DNA from 3 places in the Levilactobacillus sp. genome. Region 1 is predicted to be linked to each of the others. Evidence: riboswitches for the same ligand, from Rfam matches in the RefSeq annotation. Region 1 holds a riboswitch; each other region holds the start of a gene.

Region 1 (10,192 bases):
GCGAAACAGGGTGGACTTGCCGCTGCCGTTGGGACCGGTGATCAGCGTGGCTTGGTGAGCAAATAACGCCAGGTCTTGCGGCCGTAACAACTGCCGGTGTTCGTGACCCAGTGCCAGTTGGGTGCCCTGCAGGCTGACGGTGAGGTCGTCGGTGGGCAACGTCACGTGTGTCAACCGGAGCTTGTCCGGTGTGAACGCCGCAAAACGTGTCTGCGTTTCTGCCGGCGACAACAACGTCAAGTGACCCTGATCCAGCACGGCCAGGTGGTCCACCCACCGGTCGTAATTGCTGAGGTCGTGGTCGGCCAAGATAATGGTCTTGCCGCGCTGCGTACATAGCATCACCAGCTTTTCCAGTAACGCCAAGCGGGTAGGCGGGTCGATGCTGGCAAAGGGTTCGTCTAACAAAATGACGTCGCTGTCCATAGCCACGATGATGGCTAAGGCGACCTTTTGCTGCTCGCCGCCGGACAGTTGCATTAATTGCCGGTCGCGCAGGTCAGCGATACCGATGAAGTCCAGTGCCGCGGTGATCTTGGCGGGGATGGCCGCCGGGTCAACGCATTGATTTTCCAGGGCGAAGCGTAGCTCATTGACCACGGTATCCATGGTAAATTGCGTGCTGGGTTCCTGAAACAGCATGGCCACCGTGGCCGCCCGGTCGGCGGGGCTGATTTGGCTGAGCGGTTGCCCGTCAAAGGTGATCGTCCCAGCATCCGGCAGGGGAGTGAGCCCCGCTATCAGCTTAAGCAGGGTGGACTTCCCCCCACCAGACACCCCGGTCAACAGCGAAAACTTACCGCTGGGAAAGGTCACGTTGAGGTCGTCCAAGACCGGCCGGGTGCGGTTGGAATAGGAAAATGTGAGTGCATGAACGGTTACAGTGGCCACGAAAATTCCTCCAATGTGAAACAGATTTTGCAAACTTTTTTAAAATTAATGAGCGTGAAACAGAAAGTGATTAGTTGCGAGAGCTTGAGTGATTTAAAGTCGAGGCATAGTGCCTAAGAAGGCCGAGAAATAGCTAACCTGCGCCACTCACCGCAGTTGCGAACAACCAACAACGTGAAATAACAGTTAACGCTGTCGTAGCGGTAATGCACCGCAGGAGCCGAGAGTGAAGTGAAATCTAGGCTCAGCCGGGGAATTTGCCAGTGGGTTTTGCTGGCAAATTGGTGACTTTGAGACGGGTTCTTCGGCTCAAAGCAAGGACCGAGACCGTACTTTGGCTCGGTCCGTCTTCCCCCAGCACCAGTCCCCCCCTAGACTTTCACGTAACGGCAGGCGGCCAGCCAATACCAATGTTGCCAAGCCAGCGCACAGAATGGTTATTTGGCGCTGACGTTGGGTAAGACGTGGGCCCGCGCCAGCAGGTTGGTGATCAGCTTGGTCAGCACGCCGCCGAACAGGAAGATCGATAAGCACCGCACTGCAAACAGCAGTACCAGAAAGCCCAAATGATAGGCAGCGTAGCCACTCCGGAACAGGTCCCACGTGAAGGTCACGATGGCCGTGGTCAGGCAACTCAGACTCAGGCTGACCCAGTTGTAGCGTTTGTAGCCAGTCACCGCAAACCCAATTTCGGCCCCGAGACCTTGAACCGCGCCGGAAATCAGCGTGCTAGCGCCCCAGACGCCGCCCAGAAACATTTCAACAACGGCGCCGAGAAATTCTCCCAACGTCGCTGAACCGGGGATGCGGATGATAAAGCCAGCTAAAGGACCGGCCATGACCCAGATACCTAACAGAATTTCATTTGCCAAGGGTTGCAGACCAAATGGGGCCAAAGCGGCCGCCAGGAAGGTGTAGACGGGATTAATGATCCAGAAGATGACGCCCATAAAAATTGCGAGAATCGTGACCAAAATAATATCGCGGATGTGCCAACTTTTCATGAGATGATGCCTCCTATGAGAGTTTTGACGGGGGTGCCCAACGAATAAAAAAATCCCCCACTAAAAACTTAGTAGGGGTTCATTGATAGCTAAATAACGCGTTCCCTTCGCTGGTATTAACCAGAGCAGGTTCAATGGGTTTGATCTCAGCCGCGAGGCACCCCAGTCGTATTTGAATACCCTAAGCGTAACTAATTTGGCGGGTAAATGCAACCGTGACTGGAAAAATACGTGCCGAGTCGTTGATCTATTCAGGATGGAAACGTTTTTTACAGTTTAGTTACAAAGCCCCAAAAGCCCGTCCAAAACGGCCAAATGCGCTATCCGGCGATGAGGAAGAGTGCTATTCTAATTGTTAGTGAACTTAATTATTAAAGGATAGGAAGCACTTAACTTATGAAGAAAAGTCATCTCAATCACTGGGCCTTGGCGCTCGGAGCGCTCGTCACGTTGGGTGGGGCGCTAATGCCGACCTCGCCAGCCGAAGCGGCGGCCTACCACACCGTCAGCACCAAGAAAATCAAGAAGACCGCTTACCACAAGAAACACAGTCAGGGTGCCATTTACAACAAGAAACACACCAAAAAGGTCAGCAACTTAACGACCCATCCCCATACCACCTGGTACGCCACCAAGCAGGCAACCCTCAAGCACGGTAAATCGAAGGGCATTTACCTGTACGTGCAAAACAGCAAGCACAGCGTCAAGGGGTGGATTTGGCACGGTTACTTGAAGCGTGGGAAGGCCCCGTTCGTCTTGACCAAGGCCAAAGCTGCGGTCGCCATGGACGCCAAGACGGGCAAGGTCGTCTGGTCCAAGCACGCCAACACGGCGCGGCCGATTGCCTCCGTGTCAAAAATCATGACGTTGTATCTCACCTTGAAGAAAATCGACGGCAAAAAAAGCAACTGGAATCATAAGGTCAAGATTACCAGTCGTGGCCTGGTGTCGATGAGCCGAAGTGCGGATTGTGGCGGCTTTCATTTTAAATTGAATCATCGCTACACCGTCAAGCAGCTCTACTACGCGGCCTTCTTGGATTCGTCCAACAATTCGGCGATTGCGCTGGGCAAATGGGTCAGCGGTAGTAACGCCAAGTTTATCCGGAAAATGAACGCCCAAGCCAAGGCCTGGAAGTTGGGTAAGGCGCACTTCGTTTCGGCCTCGGGCCTGGAGAACAGTGACCTGAAGCGCTTCGGTTACGCCTACGGCAAGGCCAATGCCAACAAGGTCTCAGCCAAGGATGTGGCGTTGATAGCCCGGCATTTGATGACCAGCTATCCGCGCGTTTTGACTGACGGCAAGATTGGGTCCATGACCGTCAACGGCCAAGTTTGCTACAATTACAACAACCTCTTAAAGGGGCGTAAATACTACCGCGCCTCCCTGAAGGTCGATGGCTTGAAGACCGGCTACACGCCACTAGCGGGTTACTGCTTCGTGGGGACCGGCCACAAGCGCGGCAAGCACCGGGTCATCACGGTGGTGCTGCATGACATCAACGAGTTCACGGAGACACGTTCACTGATGGACCACGCCTACCGCCTGAGTCGCATGAGTAACTAGCACTTGGTCTGCTTGGTACACGCTGGCCGCCTGCCGTTGCGTGAAAACTAGGCTAATGGCCTGCGTCAGGCAGCACAGCCGACTGCCAGAGGGGCGGGTGGCAACGGATTCCCAGTCAGTCCGGGTGAACGGTTCAATTAAATGTGTAAACATAAAATGTCAGGGTGACAGTCAGCGCCCTGGCATTTTTTGTGTGCAGAAGGTCGACAGGGCCTGGCAACCGTGAGATGGGGGCTGTAATCGGGAGAATTTTCAGTGAACGGTCAGGCGGCCAGTACCAGCCACCGTTGTCAGTTCAGGTTTAAATTGATTCATGCACCAACTGATTATGGCAAGAAGTGGTGGATTACGCGAACGTTACATCCCCAACAAGTTAGTTACAAAGTCGCGAGAACCCTTGTCGCGTCAGGCTTAACCATGATAGGGTGGGTGAGAATGTTTGAACAAGAGAGGACAAGTCATCATGAGAGAACACAAAATCAAGTGGGCCGCGCTGGCCTTCCTATTCGCGTTGACGGTCGGCGCGGGTGCTAGTGTTGAGACCGCCCACGCGGCCGTTTACACCACGTTGTCGACCACTAAGTTGGCCAAGACCGCGTACCACAAGAAGAGTACGGCGGGGGCCATTTATAACAAGGCGCACAACCGCAAGCTGGCAACCATGAAGGGGTATCCCAATACTACCTGGTACGTGACGCAGAAGGCCACGTTGAAGCACGGCAATTCCAAGGGGATTTACTATTACGTGTCGAATAAGTCAGGGGCCGTTAAGGGATGGATCTGGCACGGCTATTTGACCAAGGGTAAGGCGCCGTTTGGCCTGAAGTACGCCAAGAACGCGATTGCTATGGATTACACGACGGGCAAGGCCGTTTGGTCCAAGAAGGCCAACACCGCGCGGCCCATCGCCTCCGTGTCAAAATTGATGACGCTGTATTTGGTCTTGCAAAAGGTCGGTAGCGGGTCTGGCAGCTGGAGTGACGTGGTCGATACCAGCAGCAAGGGCCTGATTGCCATGGGGCAAAGTTACTCGTGTGGGGGCTTCCTCTTCAAGAGTGGTCACAAGTACACGGTCCAAGACCTGTACTACGCGGCATTACTGGACTCCTCAAACAACGCCGCGATTGCGCTGGGGAAATGGGTCGCCGGCAGCAACGCCAAGTTTATCAAGCAAATGAACGCCCAGGCCAAGAGCTGGAACTTGGGTAAAGCTAATTTCGTTTCGGCCTCGGGGTTGGAAAACAGCGACTTGAAGGCCTTTGGCTATGCTTACGGTAGTGCCAACGCCAACATGGTTTCGGCCAAGGACGTGGCTTTGATTGCCCGGCACCTGATCCAAGACTACCCGCGGATCTTAACGGATGGTGCCATTGGGTCCAAGTCAGTTGACGGCCAAACGACCTACAACTACAACAACCTCTTGGCTGGCCGGAAGTATTATCAGGCGTCCTTGAACGTAGACGGTTTGAAGACCGGTTACACGCCACTGGCGGGTTACTGCTTCGTCGGGACGGGGCAAAAGACTGGCAAGCACCGGGTCATCACGGTGGTCCTGCATGACATCAATGAATTCACGGAAACGCGGTCGTTGATGAACAAGGCTTACAGCTACAGTAGTATGAACGCGTAAATCATGACTAGAAAACGGCAGCCGCTGATGGGTTGTCGTTTTTTTGTTGGGTAGGTGGACGATTATCTTAATTGGTGCCAACCACCTGTGAAAAGAAAATTCACCAATTTCAGCCGCCACAAACGCCCCGGAAGAAGCCAGTGAAAAACCCGCAAGCACCAGTTTTTTTCATGAATTTATTTGTAAGGGATTATCGTTGCGTTGCGCGCGCTGGCCCGGTATGATGGGATTACACGAATAACGGAAAGGAAGTTGGGGGCAGTGATTCCACGGTTGATAGCAACGGATTTAGATGGCACATTTCTCGATAGCACGGGGCGGTATGACGCGCTTAAATTTGACCAGCAGTTAGCGGCTATGAAGGCTCGGGACATCCGCTTTGTTGTGACCACGGGCGACCCGCTCGACCACGCGCAGAGCTTGTTTTGCCCGTTAAAGCAGCGCCACGAGATTACCTACGTGGTAGAGGACGGCGCCCTGATCACGTCGGCCAACGGGCAGGTGCTTAAAACGGCCGCCATAGCGCCCTCGCTGTGGCTGGCCGCGGTGACTTGGCTCAAGCGCGAGCCAATCATGGCGGATTGCTTTATTTTAGCGTGTGGCTGGAAACGGTCCTACACGCAGCTAGCCGCCGATAGCCAGCGTTTTCGCGACTCGCAAGAATTCTATCCCAGCCTGACGCACGTCGATCAGTTGGCCACGGTCGGGGATGCCATTTTAAAATTAGACCTGACCTGGCTAAAGTCTGACATCACGGCCCAGGTGGCGGCATTCAACCGGCACTTCGCCGGCAGTCTGGTCGCGACCAGCAGTGGGCTGAGCGGTATGAACGTGACGTTGCCGGGCGTCAACAAGGCCGCGGCCCTCGACTTTTTGGGGGACCGCTGGCAAATTGGCTCGGCCCAGATGGCTGCCTTTGGTGATTCGGGCAACGATTTGGCCATGCTCCAGCAGGTGGGCCAAGGCTTTGCGGTGGCCAATGCGGCGCCGGAGGTCTTAGCCGGTGCGCCCCAACGCCTGCAGCACACCAATGATCAAGGTGCGGTCTGTGAACAAATTGACCAGTGGTTGGTTTGAGTGCCCGCTTTGCTAACCAAGTTAAGGAAATGACGCGCCCCTAATCCGCGCCGTACAATGGCCAGTATGGGGGTGGTGCTATGCAAATGACGCAGGGATGGGGGTCTTGGTTGATTGACCTGGAAGTTCGGTGGCAACGCAATCGTCAGATCACGGCGATTCGCCAAACGTTGCGGCTGAGCTTCCCGTTTGTCTTGTTGGGGAGCCTCGCCCAGTTCGTTGATGAGTCCTGGCTCCAGACGAATGGCTACTACTACCAGACGCTGCACGTGGCCAAATGGCTGTTCCAACTGCGGGCCTTGCGCGAGTATCTACGGCTGATCAGTGCCGGGACACTGGGGTTGATGGCGATGTTCATGGCCTTTGGCGTGAGCTTTTATTTGGTCGCCCCTAGCACCGAGCGGACAGCCGACCGGTTATTGGCCGGGATCACGGCCGTCATCAGTTTAAAATTTTTCAACGTCAGTCGCGGGTCGGTCCTGAGCCTGCAACCCGTGAAATGGGTATCGACCAACCTGGGCTTGACCGGCATCCTCATGGGGCTGCTGGTCGGCTTATTAGTCGGCAATACCTACCGGTGGGGACTGGCCCGGCAACAGCGCGCTGCGGACAGCCTCGGTGCCATGTTTGGCATCACCAGTAGTTGGGTGCTGGGCGCCGCGTTACTGGGCCTGTTGTGGATCAGCACGCAGACGGTCAGTCCCAATGCCGCCTTCGTCGGGCTGTTGCGGGCACCACTCCAGTTGCCGCAGGTCTTGTTGGGCTTACTGGGTGTCAGTGCTCTCACCAGCGTCTATCAGTGGCTGGGAGTCTTGGGACCCTTGACCATCAGCGGTCAGAGCATGATCACCACCCAAAACCTGGCCGCCGTCTTGGACCATCGTGGCTGGCAGGTGCCGCATCCCCTCACGCTACACACCATCGTCAATGTCTATGCCCAATTCGGCGGGAGCGGCATGTTGCTGGGGTTGTTGTTCGCCATCTTCTTGACCCGCGGCGCCTGCCGGCAACAGCGCGTGGCGTGGTTGAGTCTGATTCCCACGCTGGGCAACGTGGGCGCACCACTGATGGTGGGCGTCCCCGTCGTGCTCAGTCCGCTCCTGGGGATTCCGCTGTTGTTGGCGCCACTAGCGACCATTAGTGTCAGCTGGCTTTGCGTGCGTCTGGCCTGGGTGCCGGCCGTGGCCTATCCGTTAGCGACTGGGACACCGGGGCCGTTGTTGGCCTATCTGGGCACGGGGGGCAGTTGGTCGGCGCTGTTGTTGGCGCTGGTCGATCTGGCCATCAGTACCGCCATTTATTACCCGTTCGTCAAATGGCATCGCTTGGCCCAGCTGAAAGAAGGAGGCGCGCACGATGAAGCCTAAATTTTGGGTCCTTTTGGGCCTGTTGTTGCTGGCGTGTCTGCCCGGTTTCTGGTGGCGGCCGCACCAAGAAGCGGTGGTTCGTGCCCAGTATCGCAGTGAGTTGGACCCCATCATCTTGGTGCCGGGGTCTAGTGCGACGCAGAATCGGTTCAACGCGCTAGTCAAGGAACTCAACCATGAGACGAACACGACCCACAGCCTGTTGCGGGTGGAGGTCATGACCGATGGTACCTTGAAATACAGTGGCACGCTGGCTGCGGGGGATGACCACCCATTTATCGTGGTCGGCTTTCAGGACCGTCACGACGGCTACGCCAACATCGTCAAACAGGCCAAATGGTTCACGATTGCCTTTAAGAAGCTGCAGGCCACGTACCATTTCAATCATTTCTCAGCTATGGGGCACTCGAACGGCGGGTTGGTCTTGACCCTCTTTATGGAAAATGACCTGGCTGCCACCCAGACGCACGCCGATAAACTCATGACGATTGCGGCGCCGTTCAACCTGGAGGAGGCCGACCCCGACGTGGACACGCCGATGTTTAAACTGCTCGAAGCCGGGCGCCAACGCCTGCCCAAAAATCTGATTGTCTATTCGATCGCCGGTAGCAAGACCTTTACCGGCGATGGTATCGTGCCGTTTGACAGCGTTAACCGCGGCAAGTATCTGTTCCAAGACCAGGTCAAGGGGTTCACGCAGATCACGGTGACCGGCGCCAACGCCAACCACGCTGATCTGCCCGAAAACCAGCAAATCGTCGGCCTAATGCGACAAGATATCTTGCCGTAGGGACTGGTTTAGCAGGTATCTTTCTATACGCGAGACCACACCCCCGAGAAAATTCCCGGGCGTTGTGGGGAAAACGGTTTATTTCACTAGCCGAGACGAGTAAACTAGAGTTACTAGGAAATTCATGGAGGCTAACAACGAATGATCAAGATGATTGCGCTCGATTTAGATGAGACGCTACTCAATACGGACAAAACCATTAGTGACGCCAACGCCGCGGCGCTACGGCGGTTGCACGACGCCGGGATCAAGGTGGTCTTGTGTACCGGTCGGCCCATCAATGCGATTTGGGGCTACCTCGAACAGCTGGGTTTGACGACCGCGGAGGACTACACGATTACCTTTAACGGGGCGCTCGTGATTCAAAACACGACTAAGGAAGCCCTGGCGCAAAGTGGCCTGAGTCGCAACGACTTCAAGCAGTTGCACGCCTTCGCCCACGAACACGGCTACCCCTTAGACGTGTTGGACTTTGAGCAGGTCTACCCCTTGTCAGATCTAACGCCATCGGTTTATCAACAAATGTTAAAGGCCCCGATGACCTTTACACCGACCGCTTTTGCCGACTTGCCGGACCATCTCTTCAGTAAGGCCGTCATGGCGACCGACCCGGCCACGTTAGACGCCGCGGTCGCCGCCTTGACGCCGGAAATGCACGCGCAATACCACGTGGTCCGGTCACAGCCCAAGATTTTGGAATTCTTGGCCGCCGACATGGATAAGGCGGTTGGGTTGGGCCAACTGTTGACGCATTTTGGCTGGGACTTCAGCAATCTGATGGCCTTTGGCGATGCCGAAAACGACCTGGGCATGATCAAGGCCGCCGGTGATGGCGTGGCGATGTTGAACGGGCAGCCGGCAATCAAGGCCGCTGCCAACCACATCACACCAAAAGTCAATAATGAGGCAGGAGTTGCGGCATATCTGCAACAAACCTTCGGCGAACGTCTAAGCTAAGAGAGCGGACACTTGCTATTTTGACGATGTAATGGCACTATTAAATGTGTATAGGATAAATCTTAAGGAGGATTATGGCATGAAACGTTTGATGGTTAAACTCGGATTGGTTGTACTGGCAGCAGGGACCCTGGGTGGGGTGGCTGCGCCAAGTGTGGCCAGCGCTAGCACCAAGAAGACACCGACCTTCACGAACACTGATTTGAAACGCTACTATAAGAACGCCAAGTCAAAGACAGCCTTTTACTTCAAGACCTATAAGTCCAATGGCAAGACGGGGACGCTGCTGATTTTCGGTGATTTTAATGGCAACAACGCCAACGTCAAATATGGGGTGCCAACCTCCATTAAGCTTAACAAGACTGGCAAGACGTTGACGACGAAGTACAAGCTGATCGAATTCAAGACGACTGAAAACAAGACGACCACGTCACTGACCAAGAAGGCCTACACCTTCAAGCTGACGAAGAAGTCCAGCACCACCTTCAGTACCAAGGTCACCGGGTCCAAATTAAACCGGCGCCTGGCAACCAGTGGCAAGTCGGTCACCTACTCCAAGGTCAAGAAGAGCCCAGCTTCTGCTTACGCCAAGAAGTACGTCAAGCCAGCATTGCAAAAGAAGTACACCAAGATCTTTAACAGTTCCACGGAATTGACCGCTGCACAAAAGAAGCAATACGCTACGCAATACACGAACAACGCGGTTAAGACCATGATCAATAACTTTAACTACAAGTCATAATTATAAAAAGACTGTCCCGCCGATGAAGTGGGGCAGTCTTTTACTGTAGCGCCACCAGCGCGGCCTGGAATCACTGAATGCAGGACACAATAAAACGCCGACTCACCAGTTAAGCGAGTCGGCGTTTTTACCGTGCATAAAATTACTTGTTGTTCTTGAATAAAGTCG
Region 2 (10,192 bases), on a different contig from region 1:
TGGAGCCGTTCCCCATAGCAGGCAGAACGCCTGTCAGCCGCAGGCACCGCACACATTTACCAATTATGTAGCCAAAAATGGCCGGCCTCCTCGCGGGGAAGCCGGCCACCTTCAGGTTGACAGTTCAGTTGAATTCGGTTGTGTTAGGCGATTGGTGCTGGGTCGCCCATCAAGGTCGTCTTGGTCGTTTCGATGATGTCGGCGCGTACGGGCGTAGCGTACAGGTCCACGCCATCCTTGTTAAAGAGCTTGGCAGCGGCGATCTGCTTCATCAGATTTTCCACTTCCGGGGTGGTCAGCTCCGTGTTGACGTACTTCAACCGCAGGTGCTTGATCCGCAGGTCGGAACCCTTAAAACTCAATTCTAATGCTTTCATTTAATAACTTCCTTTCGGTTGGCTGAGTGAGTGACGTTAGGCAACGGCCGTTTGCGTGGCCACGGTTGCGGCGTGAAATGGCAGGCCGGTCAAGCCAGCGAGGTAGCCGCCAAAGGCTTCGATCTGTTTGGCTTCCGGTGCGGCAACCGCGTTTTGCAAAACGATCTTAACGGGGTGGTCGACATCGTTGCCTAAGATAAAAGTGATGGTGGTCTTCTTCCAGTTGGTTTGCATGGTGGTGCTCCTCTCATGTTGCGAATTTTTATAAGTGATTGGCCAACCCTTATACTCTTACTAACGAAATCCAAACGGAATTTGTAACCCCCTGAGGGCAAATTAATTTAAAAAGTTTTCGGGCGGCGTCAAATGATTGACCAAACGGCGGATGAGCGTGCGCCGCCATTTGTACACCGTATTGTGGCTGACGCCGTGTCTGGCGGCGATTTCGTCGGCCGTCAGTTGATCGACCAGCGTGCCCACTAGAAAGCGCCACTCGCCGGTACTGCCGGACGCGCCGATGACCCGTAACAGGTAGCGGCGGAAATCCTGCTGGCCGATGGCGTCTAAAATGTCCGCGTCACTGGCGACGGTCTCCAGCAGTTCCGTCTGGTCGCCGTCCTCCTGGCGGTCATTTTGCTTGCGGTCCCGGCGCAACCGGTCCAGCAAGGCCCAGTAGATCTTGCGCTGGGCGTAGGCTAAAAATTGGTGCGGCTTGGCCTCCGGGTCGTCGGGAAAATCGACGTAGACCTCCGGGAACAACAGCCGTGCCTCTTGCAGATAGTCCTCGTAATCGGGGTGCGCCGGGCGAATGTGCAGGCGCTTGAGCGTGGCGTACAAAATCATCTCGTGGTCGCCGGTATATAGAAATTTATAAGCAGCAGCGTGCGGTGTAGGTTTCATAAATGAATCATCCTCTCAATTCTGATGATCCATGGCCATGGATTAGCCCCTACATTACCGGACGTGGCCGGCCCGCGCCACTGTCGAATATTTCGCCAAAACCCCGGTATTTTGCCCCTATTTTCCGGTGCTTGTGGGCCGCAACTTTACTCAGCCGCGGTGGAACTGGCTTTCGTCAAAATAACGAATTTGGGATTTTGTGGGGTATTTTTATTTTGGCCGGGAAATTTATTTTAAAAAATTTTTGCCGATTGCTAGGAGCCACGCCACCCCCGATTTCTCGCCCCCAGTCTGTTTTTTTACCCCGATTAATCCGCTTAACTGCGAAAAAATTTTGTCTGTTTATGTTCAGAGCGTTAAAATTTGTGGTATAAATGATTATGTAACCAGTTACAACAATACTTATTTGAGGGGACTTTGAGTCATGAGAAAAGCAGTTTTGTTAACGGCCGCAGCCACGGCTGCCCTGCTCTTTGGCGGGACGACGCTGGCCCACGCCAAGACCTATACACAACACGGTAACGCATTGGCCAACTACAATGTCAACAAGTATAAAACCGTGAAAAACAAGAATATGTTCGTCAAGCGCTACACCTTCCAGCAGAGTTACTCGAACATCTTCCAGACCAGTCCTACCAGCATTTCCAGCACCAAGGGCAAGAAGGTCACGTTCAAATCCAACGTTTTCCTGCCAGTGACGTACAACCGCTCCGCTGACTGGGGCAACCCCCAAAGCGAAGTGCTGACCAAGGATGGCAAGACCTTGTACGAACTGATCACCACCAGTTCGCAAAGCACGGAAGGCTGGATCGTCCGTTACAACTTGGGCGCACTCCGGAGTAAATTTGGCATCAGCACGTCTCACATGGACGCCCTGCGTCGCGCCACTTACGACCACTCCGTCAACCAAATGACCAGCACCGACAAGGCCATCATGAAGTACATCAAGATTGGGCCGAAATTTAACACCGGTCACGGTCAATCACTGGCCATGAACCCTAAGAACGGCCAACTCTGGTTCATCGGCGCACCCGTTAAGATTCACTCCAATGTCCAACAGGTCTCAACCAAGACGTTGAAGCCAACCAAGAAGATCAAGTTCATGTTGAAGAACACCGTTACCATGGGGTCCAACCTGACGTTTGACAAAAAGGGCAATGCCTACTTCTTTACCTACTCCAACGGCGGCTGGGCACCTAAGGGCGCAGTCAAGATCTACAAGGGTAAGATCAACAAGAAGTCAGTGAAGTTCCACTTGGTTATGCAAGGTCTGCGTTACCGTCCAGGTACCAAGCCACAGTCCATCGCGTACAACGTTAAACGTAACCGGTTGTACTTCGTCTCCGACAGTAGCATTTCATCCGTGCCCGTTTCCAAGCTGGGCCATTTGAAGGCTAAGCAGGTCGAAGCCACCAACTTGAGCGGCAAGCGTGAGTTTGAAGGTATCCAGTTCACCAAGAACGGTGCGGGTTACCTGATGACCAACAAGGGTGCCGAGTTGATGAAGACCACAACTAATAAATTTTAGCTTATAATCAAATTGGGTAGTCGCCGCGAGTGGTCCACGGTGACTACCTTTTTTGCGTTCTTCCGTTTTATGTTGGTTACTTGGTGAAAGCCTGCCGCTGCTTGCGCCTACCTTATCCGTTGGTTACACGGTGTGTGCTGGCCGCCTTACCGTTCGCTAGAGATGAGTCGGAACGCTGAGGGCGTCGGCCCGAGCCACAGAGCGGTCTCGGACCTCAACTTGGAGCCGATGGCCCGCGTCTCCAAGTTGCCAGTTCCCTAAGTGCCCTGGCCCGTGGCACTAAGGGAACTCCCACAGCTGAACTCATCTCTAGCGAACTCTCGGCTTTGGTAGTGGTTGTCCATGACGGTTGAGCCAACAGTTGCCCTTAATGTAGCTGAAAATTTCAGGTAGCCGCCGGGGACCACGCTGCTGACACTGATTGCGTGGATGACAGTCACAAACGTTGTGGCCGTCATCCACTACTGCCGCCAGTCATCACGACCCAACGTTGAGCAACCTGAATCCCTGACGGTCGCAGGCACTATCGCCACACACCCCCACTACGACACAGCCACGTTGACGGTACCGATAAATCAACCGCTGCTGACAACCATCATTGTAGCCGAGAGTGGCGCGAAATCTAGGTTCAGCCGGGGAATTTGCCAGTGGGCTTTGCTGGTAAATTGGTGACTTTGAGACGTGGTTTTCGGCTCAAAGCAAGGGCTGAGACCGGGCTTGGGCTCAGGCCGTCCTCCCCCAGCGTTCCAACCTAGATTTCGCGCCACGGTAGGCGGCCAGCACCAACTGCGCCAACTTTAGATAGCTGAAACGTGCGCCAACAGGCAACTGGTTCCGCTTAACAAAGCAGTTAATTTCACAATCGGTACCGAACGAGTAAACAAACGGTCGCCGCAATGTTATACTGGCACCGAGGTGGGCTTCAACCCATCTGTGAAACACACCATAACTCAATCTCCAACAAAGGGAACACTGATGTCGCGGTCGGCATCGATGGTCCCTTTGCTAAACCAAAAACGTGCACCGACCCTCTCTGTGGTCAGTGCACGTTTTTCGGTGAAACAACGCATCGAATTGCGGCTAGCGCTACCGATTGGCATTTACCGGTAGGCAGCTGGCAAATGATTTGATCGTCAAATACCCCGGCAATCACCCCATCCAAAAGCTGAATGGTCTGATTGTCATCCACCACGTTTAATTGCAGGTGGACCGGCTGTTGACTGCGCCAGGCTGCGGCGAGGCGCTCACTGACGACCGCCGCAGTTTGTTCAGGCAAGGGCCGTTCCACCTGCTCGGCCGCATGCATTTTGGCCAAGGCGCTGGTGTGATCGGACAAGTAGAACCCGCCCCACTTCAACATGCCGCGGTCGTGATAATCGCGGTGAAAGAAGTTCTGGGCGAGGTCGTCGTTGTCAGTTTGGTGCAAGATCATGACGCGTCACTTCCTAACGAATCCAGCGCTGACTCAGTGGCCAGCGCACGCGACCGAAGTCGACAAAATGCAGCGTAAGCGCCGTTCCCTGTCGGACCTGGTTGAGGACTCGCTCCAAGACGGCCAGGTCGGTGGTGCGCAGTGAATGCAGCGGAATCGACCGTTCGCGATGATTTTTTCGTTGAATGTCCAAGAAGAAATTGAAGACGTGGCCGTACTGATTATTGACCACATCCAGGCGGTATTGACAGTGCCACTGGGCCGTAAACAGGGGCTGCAAGCGACGTAAAATCAACTCAGCTTCCTTGGTCTCATCAATCAAAGCTATTCCCCCCATTGTGGCCCCCGACCAGCGCGGCCCGGCGTAACATGGTGCCGCCCTTCAAGAGGCTGCTGGCCGGAATGACGGCGGTCTTGCCAAAGCGGTCCCGCAGTTCGTCGATGACCCGGTCAAATTTATCGTCCTTGATCTGGCGTTGGGGGTCTTGAAACAAGTCCAGTTGCAGCCGGCCGCTGGGGCTCAGACGTGACAGACCGACCCCTAGGTTGCGGACCGGTTGGCCGTCCCAATTCTCCCGAAACAACGTCACCAATTCCCGGATAATCGTTTGGGCGTTGTCGGTCGGGTCGATGCGCCGGCTGTGGTGTAAGCCGCTGCGGCCATCGTCGGCTTGGCCATCCCAAGCAAAGCCGACGTACAGGCTGATACAACTGGTCTGTTGCTGGTGGTGGCGCATGCGGGCCGTGGTCTGCAGGCCGATTTCACGCAAGACCAGCTCGATTTCACTTTGCACGCGGTAATCGCGCGGCAAGACCTGCGAATTGCTCCAGCTCTTCTCCTTGGGCGGGCGCACCTGGGTGAAATGACTGCGGTCGATGCCCCAGGCCAGCGCAAAGAGTTGCGCACCCATCAGCCCCATCGTTTGCTGCAACTCATACGGGTTCACGTGGGCCAGCTCACCCATGCTGTGGATCCCCAGTCGCTGCAGGTGCGCGGCGGTGCGGTGACCGATGCTCCACACCTTGGTCAGCTGCGTGATGGGCCAGATATATTGCGGAACCGTCTCGTAGGTCAGACGGCCGATCAACTCGCGGTCGTGTTTGGCCTGCAGATCCAAGGCCAGCTTGGCTTGAACGGGGTTCTCCCCAATGCCGACCGTCGTGTACAGGCCCAGCTCATGACGAATCCGCAACTGAATCTTGCGGGCGACCTCCTCTGGCGTGCGGCCAAACAACCGCCACGACTTGGTCATGTCCAAGATGGACTCATCGATGGAATACGGAAATAAATCGGCATCGGTCACGTACTCGCGAAAAATCTTATTGATGGCCAGATTTTTTTGAATGTAAAGGTTCATCCGCGGCGGCACCACCAAAATGCGCGGGTCACGGGGGACCTCGTATTGCCGGGAGACATTGCTGATGCCAAAGAGCTTTTTGGCCATCGGCGACGCGGCCAAGACCAGCCCCGAACCGGTATTGTCCGCTTCCGACATCACGACGATCACGGATTTCAGCGGGTTCAACCCCCGCTCCACGCTCTCGACGCTGGCGTAAAACGACTTGTTGTCGATCATAAAGAACATCCCGTGTGGTTCGTGGCTGTAGTCCATGGCACGTTTCCTCCCTTCGTTGTTCTCATTATACGAACACTTGTTCTAATTTGCAAGGGGAACAGCGAAATTAATCGCTAACTTTTTGGGCAACCCACTGGCCTCGTTTTCCAGAATCATTCAGGAAAAGATTCACTTGCTTATCCCCTGATTAGCGGCCGTGAACATAGACCGATTTTGTCCACCAACCCGCCACCCTTTAAACTAACTAAACCACCAATTTAACAGTCCGGTTATGCCATTAAATTAACTAACAGATTGTGGGATTACCTTATTTTAGTGGCTTTTATTTGGTAGTCGTGTTAGAATGTACTTGTGAAGTTAGCCCTAGTCAACTAGCTTCCTCAACTTTTAAGCAGGTTTCGATTTGCCGCACTTAAACACGGTGAAATCGGACCTGTTTTTTGGTTTTACCGGACCAAACCAGGCTGTTACAGCTTTTTGGGTGTGTCCAAATGTATGCGCTTACCAATCGAATCTTTTCAACCCGTGTGTATTTAAAAAAAGACCTAGTTCCGAATGATTCTCGGAGCTAGGTCTTTTGTGATAGAAGCTATTCAGGAGCGGCCGGTATTCATCGACCACCCTCGACTAAAGTCACAGGTTTGTGGGAACAGTCTGCTAAACTACCACGACCATTACTTTTGAAAAGCGCGCCGCATGGCCTGCGTGTCGGCCAAGGGGTCATCACTGCGCGTCAACAGGGTGATGACTGCGACCCCCGCGGCTCCTGTCGCCGCGATGGCTGGCAGAGAGTCGACCGTCACGCCGCCGATTGCCACGATGGGCACGTTGGCCTGCTTGACCAGCGCGGCCAGACCGTCGACACCCATGGCCGGATCGGCGTCATCCTTGGAAACAGTCGGGTAGATGGGACCGCTACCGATGTAGTCGATACCGTCAATCTGGTTGGCCGCCGCCACCTGAGCCGCCGTGTTGCACGACAAGCCCACGAACATCCGTCGATCATCGACCTTTTCGATGACCTGCTGAATCTTCTGGTCGCTTTGGCCCACGTGGATGCCGTCCGCATTTAGCAAGATGGCCAGATCCACGTCGTCATCCACGATAAACGGGATGTTGGCCTCGTGACACTGCACCCGCAAATCGCTGCCCAGCGCCAACCGCTGCTCCTCATTTAACGTACTGGCACCCTTGTCTCTGAACTGAAACGCCGTGATACCGGCATCCAGCATGGTCGCCAACACCTTACGCAAATCTTGACCGGGAACGTCTTGGCTCCCCGCCACAAAGTAGGCCCGTAACAGGCCTGGTTCAAACGTCACTGACATTATTCAGCGCCTCCTTGATTGTAAGCCCAATGGTTCAATGGTCCGTGACCGTGGCCGACCGCGATGGGATTGGCGATGGCCGCTGTCACGTAGTCCTTGCCCAGGCGAATGGCCGATTCGAAATCCTTGCCCTTCGCCAGTTCGGCGGTGATGCAAGACGACAGCGTGTCGCCCGTGCCGTGAGTCCGCACAGTATCATAGCGCGGTGCCGTCAGCCAAAATGACCGCCCGTCATCTAGTAACACGAAGTCACTGGCCTTATCCGGCGTGGCTTCGTGGCCGCCCTTGATGATGATGTTCTTGGCCCCCAGGTCTTGGAGTGCCACGGCAGCCCGTTCCATATCAGCCGCCGTCGTAATCTTTTGCCCGGTCAAACGTTCGGCTTCCGGCAAGTTAGGCGTCAACACATCCGCCAGCGGCACCAGCTCTTCACGCACCGTGGCCACGGCATCGTCGGCCAACAACGCCGCCCCGCCCTTGGCAATCATGACCGGATCGACCGTCAATGGACCGAACTGGTATTTTTTCAAATTTTCCACGACGCCATGCACGTGAGCTGCATCGGCCAACATCCCCGTCTTGCAGGCCCGAATCTTCAGGTCTGCCGCTAGTGAGGCAAATTGTTCGTCAATTAATTTTTGCGGCAAGGCCATAAAGTCCTGCACACCCAGTGTATTTTGCGCGGTCACCGCGACGATGACGGCGGTGGCGAAGACGTTGCGCTCTTGCATCGTCTTCAGGTCGGCCATCACGCCGGCCCCACCCCCGCTGTCGGTCCCAGCAATCGTTAAGGTTTGTGGAAATTCATTTGCCATTGTTACTCATCCCTTCTGGTTCTACTTCTTTGATGATTAAATTATTGATAGGTTGTGGAAACTGTCCGCCTACCGCGGCACGAAATCTAGGTTGGAACGCTGGGGGAGGACGCCCCGAGCCAAAATGCGGTCTCGGTGCTTGCTTTGAGCCAGAAATTCGCTGTCTCAAAGTCACCAATTTGCCAGCAAAGCCCACTGGCAAATTCCCCGGCTGAACCTAGATTTCGCGCCACTCACGGCTCCGATTGTTGCTTATCAATCACCCTTACTTGAATAATCAACATGCCGTCAACGAGAACGACAACCATCTCCCCCAAAGCTGGGCGTTACGCTATCCAACAACAAGGTCACTACCCTGCCGGAGATCGCCGGGGTGGAGCCGGCTGTGTCGACGGTGTTGGCTGGCGTCGTTTGCCAGCCTACAGCGTGGGACGACTTTGGAGACTGGTGGGTTGCGCCAGGCTTCAAAGCGAGGCGGCAGACCGCCCTTCGGCTGGAGCCGTTCCCCATAGCAAGCGGAACCCCGGCAGGCGTAGGCACTGGTTTCCGCCATTTTCTGGATAAGGCGGCCAGCCCCGAAACATTTATTATTCGAAAGCCGCAATGCCTTCGATTTCCGCGACGGTGGTGGTTTGGAGCTTGTCGAGGAGCTTCACGATAAAGGTCCCCGCTCCCAGATTAGGCGTGGCTTCCGCGACCAGTTGGCCGATGGCCGCAAAGACCAGGCAGGCCGTTTGGGCCGCTTCAAAGTAGTCGTCCGTGACCGCGCAGAAGGCCGCCACGATGCTGGAGAGCATGTCGCCCGAGCCAACGTGGATCTGGAACAATTTCGTCCCGTTCAAGACCTTGACCGCCCGCTCACCATCCGTGATGACGTCCGTGGGGCCAGAGAGGATGACTACGCACTTTAATTTCTGCGCGCAGGCCTTGGCAATCGCCGTCCGGTCACCGGTGCCTTCGCCGGCGTCAATGCCCTTGGCCTGCCAGTCGACTCCCGCCAGTGCCGCAATTTCACCGGCATTGCCCCGAATCACGTCGGGATGAAAATCGTTTAACAGGCCGGTCGCCATTTGCATCCGGTATTTTACGGCGCCGACAGCCACTGGGTCGATCACCAGCGGCCGGTGTTGCCGGTTGGCGGACTGCCCCACGGCGCGAATCTGGGTGACCTGCGTGGCGGTGACGGCCCCCAGGTTCAGGCACACCGCCCCCGCCAGGCCAACCATTTCGTCCGCCTCGGCCACCTCTTCGGACATGATGGGCGACGCGCCAATCGCGTTGATGCCGTTAGCCACGTCCTGGACGGTCACGAAATTCGACACGTTAAAGACAATCGGGTTTTGTGCCCGTAATTCATCTAGCAAAGCCACTTTCATTGGTAATTCCTCCCTTGAATTGGTCCCGTAAACGGCCACTTCTAGCATACCCGGCCGGTGACACAAACCTGCGGGGTACGCCATGCATTTAACGGCCACCTAACGAACCACTATGTGAGCGCTTTAATTTTCCACCAAACAAAAAGCGGGCCCCGCCTCACGTTCAGTGAACCGGTGGCCCGTTGTGGGTGCCACGACACGTTCCCTTCGCAAGTCTGAACTTGACAGGTTCCAAGGGATCACGGTCGCCCGTATCTCAGCCCAGTGTGGACACCCCTAGTGTTGGTTTAAGTTAAGTATAGCAGGTTTAGCTGTCGACGCAACGCTTCTCATATTAATGGGTAAAACGTTGAGCCGCCTCACCAACGACGTGCCACATGTGGTCGATCATCTTGTCGGACATAAACCGGCGCGCCAGCAGCACCTGACTACCGGCCCCCGCATGATAGCGGGTCTTGGGCCGGCGCGACAAGGCAGCGCGGTCGACCAAGCGAGCAATCACGCGCGGCTGACTGGCAAACTGTTTGGCCACCGTCAAGACGGCCGCAGCCCGGTTCGCCGTTGGCCGGTAAGGACCCTGCGCCGAGGTGGCTTTCAAATGGTCGGCGGCGATGTCGGCCCACTCGGATTGAATGGACCCCGGTTCAACGACGATTGTTTGAATCCCCAACGGTTCCAGTTCTAAGCGCAAGGTATCCGACAGACCTTCCAGCGCAAATTTGGACGCCACGTACCAGCTGGCCATGGGTTGGGCAATCTTGCCGTCCACGGAGGTGATGTTGATGATGCGGCCGCTGTGTTGTTGGCGCATCATCGGCAGGACAGATTGGATCAACCGCGCCGCCCCGAACAAGTTCAC
Region 3 (10,192 bases), on a different contig from region 1:
GTCACCACCGCCATTAGTAAAATGGTTTTCTTGGATAAAGTTGCTTGTTCTTTCACGTCAGAAATCCCTCCTAACAAAAGTTTAGAACTTTTGTTAGGAAATGGCCACCACCATTCGCCGATGGTACCGTTTACGTATGAAATTTGCTATACTAATGCCATCGGAGGGGATTACTTTGCACAAACTACTGACCGGCACCATCCTGACGCTCGGCTTAGCCCTGGGTGTCAGCGGCACGACCACGGCGCAAGCGGCGAAATGGACCATGGGGACGCCCCAGATCATGCGCGGCGTGTGGTACGCCAAACCACGGGTCCAACGAAAGGGCCACGACACGACCGTCACCAACAATGCCATGGTACTGACACCAAAGTGGCTGTACGTCATGTACGATTACGGCAACCATGATTATGGCGGCAATCGCCTGGCCTACCGACGTTCTGGCAAGCAGTACCGTTTGCGGGCCTACGACCGGTTGGACAAGACCTGGTCGTATACCAAATTACAACGGTCGGGTAAACAATTGACGTTGCAAAAATACGGCACCAAGCGCACTGGCAAGCGGTTCACGGCCAAATCGGGTAAGACCTATCAGCTCGAATTTCAAGCCAAGTTCAGCGCCCAGTTGCTTGCCAAATAAGCTTTTCACTTAAGAGCCTGGGGAAACCTCCCAGGCTTTTTGCGTCACCTCTACCTAGCCGAAACGTGCGCCAACAGGCAGCCGGTTCCGCTTAAAACTGCTAACCAAACAATCCAAAACCAGGATTATTCGGTTAGCAGCCTTAATGCTCGCCGGCTAATCGCCTTTTGGCCCATTCTTTTTTACTTCCCCTGTAACTTACGCAACCGCGGCGCAATCACGGTTGGCCACATCGCCTTTAACAACGCGTAGCCCACGATGACGCCGACCAACGCACTCATAAAAAAGCTTGGCAAGAACAGCCAAACGGCGCCGGTCGTGCCCATCAACCAGGCCGCCACCGGATAGGCCACAAAGGCCCCTAAGATGCCGGAACCCACCAGTTCGCCCAGCGCGGCCGCCAACAATTTACCCGTTCGCTGGAACAACCAACCGCTAAGAAACGCGCCAATCATACTGCCGGGAAAGGCCAAGACGGTCCCGGTCCCCATGATATTACGAATCAGCGAGGTCAAAAAGGCCTGAGCCAAGGCCCACCACGGCCCCAGCAAGACACCGGTCACAACATCGATCAAATGCTGGACCGGCGCGACCTTAGCTACCCCAATGGTAAACGAAAAGGCGCTACCGCCAATCACGGCGAGCGCGACCAGCATGGCGGTCAACGTCATCGGATACACTTTCTTTGACACACGACTCACATCCCTACTTAAATTACCAAAAAAGTCCCCCGTTCCCCACGACGACGGTTTTCCTGATCATTCAGTAGACCGACCACTTTCCTACGCGAGTGTTAACTCAACAGGTTCGAAGGGATTGGATTGTCATCCATCTCAGCCCACGGGCACCCCTAGTGTCTTTTTTAGTTGTGCCCAACTATACCGGGTCTGGCCGTCGTTTGCAACACATAATACGCTGCACTGATTCGGGATTAATGCGATTGTTGCGCCGAACTATTTTCGGTCTGGTATACTGAGAAACGGGAGGGATTCGATGCTAAAAAAGATTGTCACCATCACGGCCGCCGCACTGTTGGGCGGTCTCATTTTACCAGCCACGGCGCAGGCCAGTCGCTATACAATGGCCGACCACATCACGTTTCACACCGGTGCCATGTACTACCACAACAAGAATCGGCAGTCGCACGCCATTTGGAACTGGACGCACTCGCGCAAACTACATAATCTTAAAAATTATCCGCACACGACCTGGGTCGTCAAACAAACGGCGCTGTTCATTCACGGCACGCACCGGGCTCGCTACTACTACGTCGTCAGCAAGAATCGGCGGACGGCTGGGTGGGTCTGGCACGGCTTCCTACAGTCTGGCACTTACCGGCGCCAACAACTCACAACTGATGGGTTAACCTTGTCGCCCCAATTGACCAGCGACGATGCCACCACGCTGAATCATTTTATCGTCACTCAGCTCCAAAAGGATGGCTATGACTTCAACAACCACTTGGCCATGATGAATGACTACTACTGGTCCAATCACCTGACGCCGGCCCAAATGCCCTACGCCGCTGTCATCAAGCTGGTCCGTATCAAGGGACTCGACCCCACGTCAATCTCGGATGCCAGCCAAGACAACGTCGCACACCTGGCCAAATTGATTGATCCGAAGCGGGGTGACACGACGTTAGAGACAACGGGAAAGGGGCAGTTGGGCGTTCAGCTGGTCCGGACGATTGAGCAAGCCTTGGTAGCCCATCATGCCAAAACCTATGTCTTAAACATTAAGCTGAGCGGGAATCTGACCGCCGGCACGCCTCATTTACAATATACGTTATATATGAGCTAATTAACAAAATGATGACGACTTTTCGCAGTCGTCATCATTTTTTATTGCTATTATTATGGGCGTTCACGCCAGGATTACCGGTCGATCAAGCCGCTTTTCGCCCAATCGCCACCCCCAGTGACCAATTAGCCCCCAACCAGATTACTAGTTAACGCACCCCACAAACGATTGACAGTCTGGTATACTGAACCAACCAGCTGTTCTCACCCCTGGCGGCTGGCTTGCCTTCCTTACCCAAACGAGCCTGGGACACAACCTCCCAGGCTCGTTCGCGTCACCTTTACTTAGCTGAAACGTGCGCCAAACGGCAGCCGGTGCCACTTAAACCCGACAACCAAACAATCCAAACCCGAGATTATTCGGTTAGCAGCCTTAATGCTCGCTGGCTAATCGCCTTTTGGCCCACTCTCGTCATACCTCTAAAATTCAATCAGCTTATGATGAATCGCATACCGCACCAGATCCACGTGCGAATCCAGTTCCAGCTTGCGCATAATGTTGGCCTTGTGGGCCTCGACCGTCTTGGTGGTGATGTTGAGCTTGGCCGCCACTTCTTTGTTGGAATAGCCTAGCGCCACCAGGGGCATGACCTCGCGCTCGCGTTTCGACAGCGGGCTATGGCCCCACAGGTTAGTCTTATCCACGTCGGTCAAAATGTCCTTGATGTCTGACTTCAGCAAGATGACGTTTTCATCTACGTAATGCCGGCCATTGACGATGGTCGTGATGGCGTTGATGATTTCCGAATCCGGCGAACTCTTCAATACGTAGCCCGCTGCCCCATTCTTGATGGCTTGGTCGACATAGTCTTCTTCACCATGCATCGACAAAATGAGGATCCAAATCTTGGGATACTGGTTGTGAATACGTTTGGTCGTGACCAGACCGCTTTCACCCGGCGGCATGCTCAGATCCATGATGATCATGTCAATGTCGCCGCGACCAGCCCGCACAAACGTGTCGTTGCCGTTAGCCGCCTCAGCCACCACCTGGTAGTCCGGCTGCTGGTCAATGATTTTCTTCAACCCTTCACGCACGATGGCGTGGTCATCCGCTACTAAAACTTTATACATTTTGCAGACTCCCCTTATCCGTACAAACGGGGAACTTGACCTGCACGGTGGTGCCAGCCCCCGGTTGTGAAATTAGCGCAAAGACGCCATTGAGCGCCTTGATACGATCATGCATGTCACTGAGGCCGAGTGAATGGCCGTTGAACTGGGTGTGCTGACTGACATCGAAGCCATCCCCATCATCAATGATCTGCAATGTGATGAAGTGATGGTGCTCGACCAATAAAATCATGATTTCGTGGGCGTTGGCGTGTTTCAGCGCGTTATTGATGGCTTCCTGGGCCACCCGATACATGGCGCTTTGAATCTCACCGGACAATTCTTCGGGCAACGCATTGCCACTCACCGAGATCTGAATCCCGGTGGTCGCCTGCAGCCGGGTGGCCAAGGCGCGCAAGGCCGCAAACAGCCCAAAGTCATCCATTACGGACGGCCGCACGCTCAGCGCCATGTTCTTGACCTCCGCCAAGGTGGCCTGGAGCTGCTTGGTAATGGCCGCCGCCTGGTCGGCTCGCTCGGTCGCGCTCAACGCATCGTTTGCCAGGCAGTTGACCCCGGTCATCGCAAAATACAACCCCTGCGCAATGTTGTCGTGGAGGTCCGCCGAAATCTGATGACGGTCGGCCTCATTGGCCCGCACGATGACGCGATTGATCTCGTCGTGTTGGGCCAACCGCAAGCCCCGATTGACAGAACTACAACTCTTCAAGGTTAAGGAGGTGATGTGCGCCGCGTCGTCCAGCGTTTTATAAAACATCAAATAGCCCGCATCGACCGATTCATCCCCCTCAGCCAATACCGGGACCACCACCTCTTGGGTTTTTTTCGCAATCTCACAGGTTGGGCAATCCGTCACGGGACGTCCTTGCCGGTCCACTGCCGCTTGCGCAATTTCATATAGGTAATGCGGATCAAAATTGAGTTTTGCTTTTAAACACCGCGCCGCCTGATTACACGCTAGCATCTCATCTTCTTGGAACAAAATAATGGCAACGGGGGCATTTTCAAAGTAACGCGTGATCCACTTCTCGTTCTCATTCAAAGCCCATCCTCCTGTCCTATTTCTGGTTAACTCTTTGAAATATATAGACTGCTGTTAATCAACAACAATCATAACCGTTTAGCGGTCAACCTTCCTATCCTTGTAGTATAACATATCGTCAGTAAAGCGGTTACAGTTCTCAAGGATTCTTGTGCTACTGCACACAAAAAGTGGGCGTTTTGTGCGAGCACCCACCTTCTGGTTCGTTATGATTCTTAACTAATTGCTGGCCTTGCCTCACCCAAAAAGCGCGCCGCCAACAGCCAGCACGCTTCCTTGCGGCAATCGCCCACACCCGATTGCCTCACTTATTTTCCGCCATCTGCCGGTTGTACTGGCACTTCAATGCGGCCAGCTTGACCTCGATGACTTCATTTTGATTGATTCGGGTAAAGGCTAACGTCTCATCCATTAGCCGCTGAATCGTGGCCGGTTGTTTGCCCTGGTTGACCGCATTTTGCGTCGCCAGGAACTTCAGCCGGGGTAAGTAATAGGTCACCCGCTCATCGGAACACAGTTGCACACCGGTGTCGATGAGTTGATTGCTCAGCCGATACTTCTCTTGGCCCGCGTAGAATTCGGCGGTAAAGAAAATCAGCGTCAGCATGCGCAAGTAGTATTGATTGGGCTCATCCAGATGGTCGTCCGGGTGGTAAGCCTTGATGTGCTGGTAGACCTTTTCAAAGTAAAACTCGGCCTGCTGCATTTCCTGGTGCCGGGCGTACATGATGCCGGACCCCAAAAATGCCAGCTGGGTAAAAATCGTTTGGTGCCGCTCGTCCAGGTCGTTTAAGATCTGAGCAAAGTCAAAGAGAATCTTGTCGGGTTGCTGATTGACTAACGCGTTCACGCACCCGCGCAGGTAACAGAACTGCATCTTCACGTTGATCTCATCGATTTGGTTGATCTTGATCTTCGCCAAGCGTTTCAACACGTCCTGATAATTTTCCATCATCAGTTCCTTTTCGATGTTGTCCAGGTCGTGGCGCAATTGCACCGCCGTTTCCGCGCTTTCCTGGTAGAGATCATCCACCGTTAATCCCAGCCGCACGCACAGCTTGCTCAAAATCGTTAACGACGGGACACGATTATTATTTTCAAATTTACTGAGCGTCGCCTGCGTGCAGATTCCCGTACACAGCTTGACTTGGGAAATCTTGAGGGCCTTGCGGCGAGCCACAAAGATGCCAATATTCATTTACCTCACCCTTATTCGTGAATACCTAAAGCGACTTTGGCGTAGCGGGTCATCTTGGCCATGTCCCACGCCGGTTCCCAGACCAGGTTGATCTCGCAGTGCTCCACGCCTTCGACGGCCGTGACCACTTGCTTGATGGCCTCGTCCAAGACGTGCGTCAACGGACAACCCATAGTGGTCAGCGTCATGTCGACCCGGCAAGTATCCCCCGTCACCGTTACGTCGTAGATCAGGCCCAGGTTGACCAGATCGATTCCTAATTCGGGGTCGATCACCATTTCCAACGCCTTCATGACCTGGGATTCTGCCGGCGTTAACTGTTTATCTTCATCCAATATCATCCGTTGACCCTCCTCGTTTTCGTGGTCCGGTTTAACCGATGGACCCTTCCATTTCAAAACTGATCAGGCGGTTCAATTCGACCGCGTATTCCATAGGTAATTGCTTGGTAAAGGGTTCCACGAAGCCCATGACGATCATTTCGGTCGCCTTGGCCTCGGAGATCCCGCGACTCATCAGGTAGTACAACTGCTCTTCGGAAATCTTAGAGACCTTGGCCTCGTGTTCCATGGAAACGTTGGCGTTTGAGATCTCGTTGTACGGAATCGTATCCGATGACGACTGGTCATCCATGATGATGGTGTCACATTCAACGTGGGCCTTGGAGCCATCCGAGTGGCGGCCAAAGCGCACCGTCCCGCGGTAGTCCGTGGAGCCCCCGGTCTTCGAGATTGACTTGGACACGATGGTACTCGACGTGTTCTTGGCGTTGTGGATCATCCGTGCGCCGGAGTCTTGGTGGATGTTGTTGCTGGCCACGGCGATCGATAACATGGTCCCGCGCGCGCCTTCACCGTTCAAATAAACGGATGGGTACTTCATCGTGACCTTGGAGCCCAAGTTGCCATCGACCCATTCCATCGTCGCGTTTTCCGCGGCGGCAGCCCGCTTGGTTTCCAGGCTGTACACGTTGTCCGACCAGTTTTGAATCGTGGTGTAGCGGCAGTAGGCGTCCTTTTCGACGTTGACTTCCACCACGGCCGCGTGCAGACTGTCCGACGAGTAATTCGGGGCGGTACAGCCTTCCACGTAATCGACGCGCGCGCCGGGTTCCACGATGATCAAGGTCCGTTCGAACTGCCCAGAGTTTTCCGAGTTCAATCGGAAGTACGACTGGATCGGCGTCTTGGTTTGGACACCCTTGGGCACGTAGATAAATGAGCCGCCGGACCAAACGGCCGCGTTCAAGGCCGCAAACTTATTGTCGGTTGGCTTGACCAGCTTGCCAAACCACTTCTTGAACAGTTCGGGGTATTCCCGCAATGCCGTGTCGGTATCCGTGAAAATGATGCCCAGCTTGGCAAAGTCATCGCGCATGTTGTGGTAGACCACTTCTGATTCGTATTGCGCTGATGAGCCGGCCAGGTATTGCCGTTCGGCTTCCGGAACCCCCAACCGATCGAAGGTCTTCTTCAGGTCGGCCGGCACATCGTTCCAGTCACGGTACTTTTTGTCCGTCATTTTCTGGTAGTACAACATGTCCTTGAGATCCAAGCCGGACAGGTCCGGACCGTATTTGGGCATCGGTAATTTCTTGTAAATTTCGTAGGCGTTGAGCCGGTATTCCAGCATCCACTGGGGTTCGTGCTTGGCCGCGGAGATCTCGCGCACCGTTTGTTCCGTTAAGCCCCGGCCCGTCGAATAGGCGGGTTGAATATCATCGTGGAATCCAAACTCGTAGTCCTTATCTTGGACCACTTCTTCTGGCATCGTTGACATTATGCTTCCTCCTCATCTGTCGGCGTCTCTTCTAACAACGCCCGCTGTAAGGCCCACCAAGCTAGCGTGGCACATTTGATGCGGGCCGGAAAACTCATGATACTGGACAAAATGGCGGCATCCCCCAATTCATCGAGGTCTGCTTGCGGGTGCTTGGTGCCCATCACCATGTCGGAAAAGGTCTTGGCCATCCGCAAGGCGGTCTCCTTGTCCTTGCCCATTACGGCATCGGTCATCATGCTGGCGGAGGATTGACTGATGGTGCAGCCGTCGCCGCTAAAGCCGATGTCTTGAATTTTCTCCTGATCGTCCAACTGAATCGACAGATTGATCACGTCGCCACAGGTGGGATTTTTCAGAGTAATGGTATTGGTACTTGTTGCGAGGTCGTGCTTGTGTCGGGGGTGATCCGCGTGATCCAAGATGACTTCCCGGTACAAACTATTCAGCTTTGACAGCCCCATGATTGAAGAACTCCTTTGTTTCGGCCAGGGCGACTAGTAAGCGATCAGCGTCCTGCTTGGTATTGTAAAGATAAAAGCTGGCGCGGGCCGTCGCAACCAATCCTAAATAAGTCATTAGTGGTTGCGCACAGTGATGCCCGGCGCGCACGGCCACGCCCTCCATGTCTAAGGCGGTCGCAATGTCGTGCGGGTGAATGCCCTTGACGTTAAAGGCAATCACGCCGGTATGTTTGGCGGGATCGTGTGGGCCATAGACTGCTAGGTCCGGATCCGCCACGAGCTTGGGTAATAAGTAATCGACAATCGCTTGTTCGTGAGCGGCGACGTTGGCCATCCCGATGTCACTCAGGTAGTCCACGGCACTCCCTAAGCCCACGGCGCCAGCGATGTTTTGGGTGCCAGCCTCGAACTTATACGGCAGTTGTGCCCAAGTACTGTCCTGTTGGTGCACGAAGTCGATCATTTCGCCCCCAAATTGATACGGTGGCATCTGTTCTAACAACGCGCGTTTGCCGTACAGCGCGCCGATGCCAGTCGGGCCCATCATCTTGTGTCCGGAAAAGGCGTAGAAATCAACGTCTAACGCCTGCACGTCGACCGGGTGATGTGGCACGGCTTGGGCCCCGTCGCCCACGATGATGGCCCCGTGTTGGTGGGCCAATTTGGCCAGGTCTGCCAGGGGATTGAGCGTCCCCAAGACATTGCTGGCATGGGCGATGGCCACGATCTTGGTCTTGTCGGTGATCTTGTCAGCCGCGTCGGCCATGTCAAGTTCACCGTCGGCCGTCAGCCCAATGTACTTGAGCGTGGCGTGTTTTTTGATGGCCAACTGTTGCCAGGGAATCAGGTTACTGTGGTGCTCCATGATGGAGATGACGATCTCATCGCCAGCCTGGATGACCTGCTCGCCATAGGTGCTGGCCACCAGGTTCAGGCCATCCGTGGTCCCCTTGGTGAAGATGACCTCGGCGGATTCGGCCGCGTTGATGAAGTGTTGGACCTTGACCCGAGCGTTCTCATAGTCCTCGGTCGCCCGTTCGGCCAGGGTGTGCACGCCGCGGTGGACGTTGGCGTTGTCCGTCTGGTAGAAATGGATCAGGCTGTCGGTCACCGCCGTGGGCCGTTGTGCCGTGGCGGCGTTATCCAAATAGACCAACTGCTCATCGTTGACCTGTTGATTTAAGATGGGAAAATCTTTGCGAATATCTAAGGTGTTAGCGGCCATTTTCAAGTTTCCTTTCAATGATAGCAATTAACTGTTGGCGAACGGCCTGGGCCGGAATGGCACTGAGCACGGCCCCCAGGAAGCCCCGGATGACCAGGCGTTCGGCCGTTTCGCGTTCCAGGCCCCGACTCATCAGGTAGTAGAGCTGTTGTTCGTCGACCTGTCCGACACTGGCGGCATGACCAGCCATCACGTCGTTTTCATCGATCAACAGGATTGGGTTGGCGTTGCCGTGCGCCTCGCTCGACATCATCAACAGCCGGTTTTCCTGTTCGGCCTCGGACCCCGCGGCCCCGTGAATGATGTCGCCAATCCCGTTGTAGACCAGTTCGGACTGCTCTAAGATGACGCCCCGCTGCAGGATGTTGCCGTTGGTATGCTTGCCGCGGTTGGTGATCTTGGTGTTCACGCCCATCCGTTGATCGTGGTCGGTGATGGCGATGACCTTGGCGTCAGCCTGGGCGCCGTTGCCGTTCAGCTCCGTATCGAAGTTGCCGATCGTGTCGCCTTCGTTCATGAACCCGACGGCCCAATTGACCACGGCATTGTCATCCGCGTAGGCCCGGCGTTCCACGTAAGCCAGCGTCTGCGGTCCCAGCTCATCCAAGGCCGCGATAGTCACGTGACTGTTGGCGTGGGCCACGACTTCCAGCAGGCAATTGGCCAAGTTGGTCTGGTCGCCCACCGTCGTCAAATGCTGGTTGATTGAAAATTCGGCGTTGCGGCCGGCCACGGCCAAGACGTGTGAGACCAGCGGCTGGTCTTGTGTGTTGTCCTGGACCAGTTGCACGTCGACGGGGTCGGTGATCACCACGTTATCCGGAACGTACAAGAAGACCCCGGCGTTCAGGTAAGCCGTGTGGTAGCTGGCCAAACGGTTTTCGTTGGCCTGGATGGCTTTGGTCATGAAGGCCGCTTGGACCAGGTCCGGATACTCGCGGGCCGCCGTGAAGATGTCGGTCAAGATG

The links. Region 1 has a riboswitch for thiamine pyrophosphate ahead of LKH74_RS07340 (ECF transporter S component). Riboswitches for the same ligand answer to the same signal wherever they lie in the genome.
Region 2: linked by a shared signal. The riboswitch ahead of thiM (hydroxyethylthiazole kinase) and the one ahead of LKH74_RS07340 (ECF transporter S component) in region 1 are both predicted to bind thiamine pyrophosphate.
Region 3: linked by a shared signal. The riboswitch ahead of thiW (energy coupling factor transporter S component ThiW) and the one ahead of LKH74_RS07340 (ECF transporter S component) in region 1 are both predicted to bind thiamine pyrophosphate.

Annotation. Positions count from the first base shown of each region.
Region 1 is NZ_JALCJA010000004.1:83,716-93,907, forward strand. It holds gene LKH74_RS07335 (ABC transporter ATP-binding protein) at 1-891, opposite strand, end outside; gene LKH74_RS07340 (ECF transporter S component) at 1,329-1,895, opposite strand; TPP riboswitch at 1,980-2,070, opposite strand; gene LKH74_RS07345 (D-alanyl-D-alanine carboxypeptidase family protein) at 2,292-3,461, shown strand; gene LKH74_RS07350 (D-alanyl-D-alanine carboxypeptidase family protein) at 3,925-5,091, shown strand; gene LKH74_RS07355 (HAD-IIB family hydrolase) at 5,353-6,168, shown strand; gene LKH74_RS07360 (PTS transporter subunit EIIC) at 6,249-7,535, shown strand; gene LKH74_RS07365 (alpha/beta hydrolase) at 7,525-8,325, shown strand; gene LKH74_RS07370 (Cof-type HAD-IIB family hydrolase) at 8,467-9,282, shown strand; gene LKH74_RS07375 (hypothetical protein) at 9,362-10,024, shown strand; gene LKH74_RS07380 (nucleoside hydrolase) at 10,167-10,192, opposite strand, start outside.
Region 2 is NZ_JALCJA010000002.1:188,510-198,701, reverse strand. It holds gene LKH74_RS03685 (DUF2922 domain-containing protein) at 144-377, opposite strand; gene LKH74_RS03680 (hypothetical protein) at 414-611, opposite strand; gene LKH74_RS03675 (sigma-70 family RNA polymerase sigma factor) at 714-1,277, opposite strand; gene LKH74_RS03670 (hypothetical protein) at 1,702-2,805, shown strand; gene LKH74_RS03665 (hypothetical protein) at 3,845-4,237, opposite strand; gene LKH74_RS03660 (hypothetical protein) at 4,251-4,559, opposite strand; gene LKH74_RS03655 (Y-family DNA polymerase) at 4,552-5,850, opposite strand; gene thiE (thiamine phosphate synthase) at 6,489-7,142, opposite strand; gene thiD (bifunctional hydroxymethylpyrimidine kinase/phosphomethylpyrimidine kinase) at 7,142-7,957, opposite strand; gene thiM (hydroxyethylthiazole kinase) at 8,545-9,333, opposite strand; TPP riboswitch at 9,518-9,621, opposite strand; gene LKH74_RS03635 (oxidoreductase) at 9,668-10,192, opposite strand, start outside.
Region 3 is NZ_JALCJA010000003.1:411,450-421,641, forward strand. It holds gene LKH74_RS06725 (MFS transporter) at 1-56, opposite strand, end outside; gene LKH74_RS06730 (hypothetical protein) at 176-640, shown strand; gene thiW (energy coupling factor transporter S component ThiW) at 823-1,311, opposite strand; TPP riboswitch at 1,403-1,502, opposite strand; gene LKH74_RS06740 (hypothetical protein) at 1,634-2,443, shown strand; gene LKH74_RS06745 (response regulator) at 2,863-3,516, opposite strand; gene LKH74_RS06750 (sensor histidine kinase) at 3,509-4,558, opposite strand; gene LKH74_RS06755 (helix-turn-helix domain-containing protein) at 4,863-5,756, opposite strand; gene LKH74_RS06760 (metal-sulfur cluster assembly factor) at 5,768-6,097, opposite strand; gene sufB (Fe-S cluster assembly protein SufB) at 6,129-7,535, opposite strand; gene sufU (Fe-S cluster assembly sulfur transfer protein SufU) at 7,535-7,999, opposite strand; gene LKH74_RS06775 (cysteine desulfurase) at 7,977-9,224, opposite strand; gene sufD (Fe-S cluster assembly protein SufD) at 9,214-10,192, opposite strand, start outside.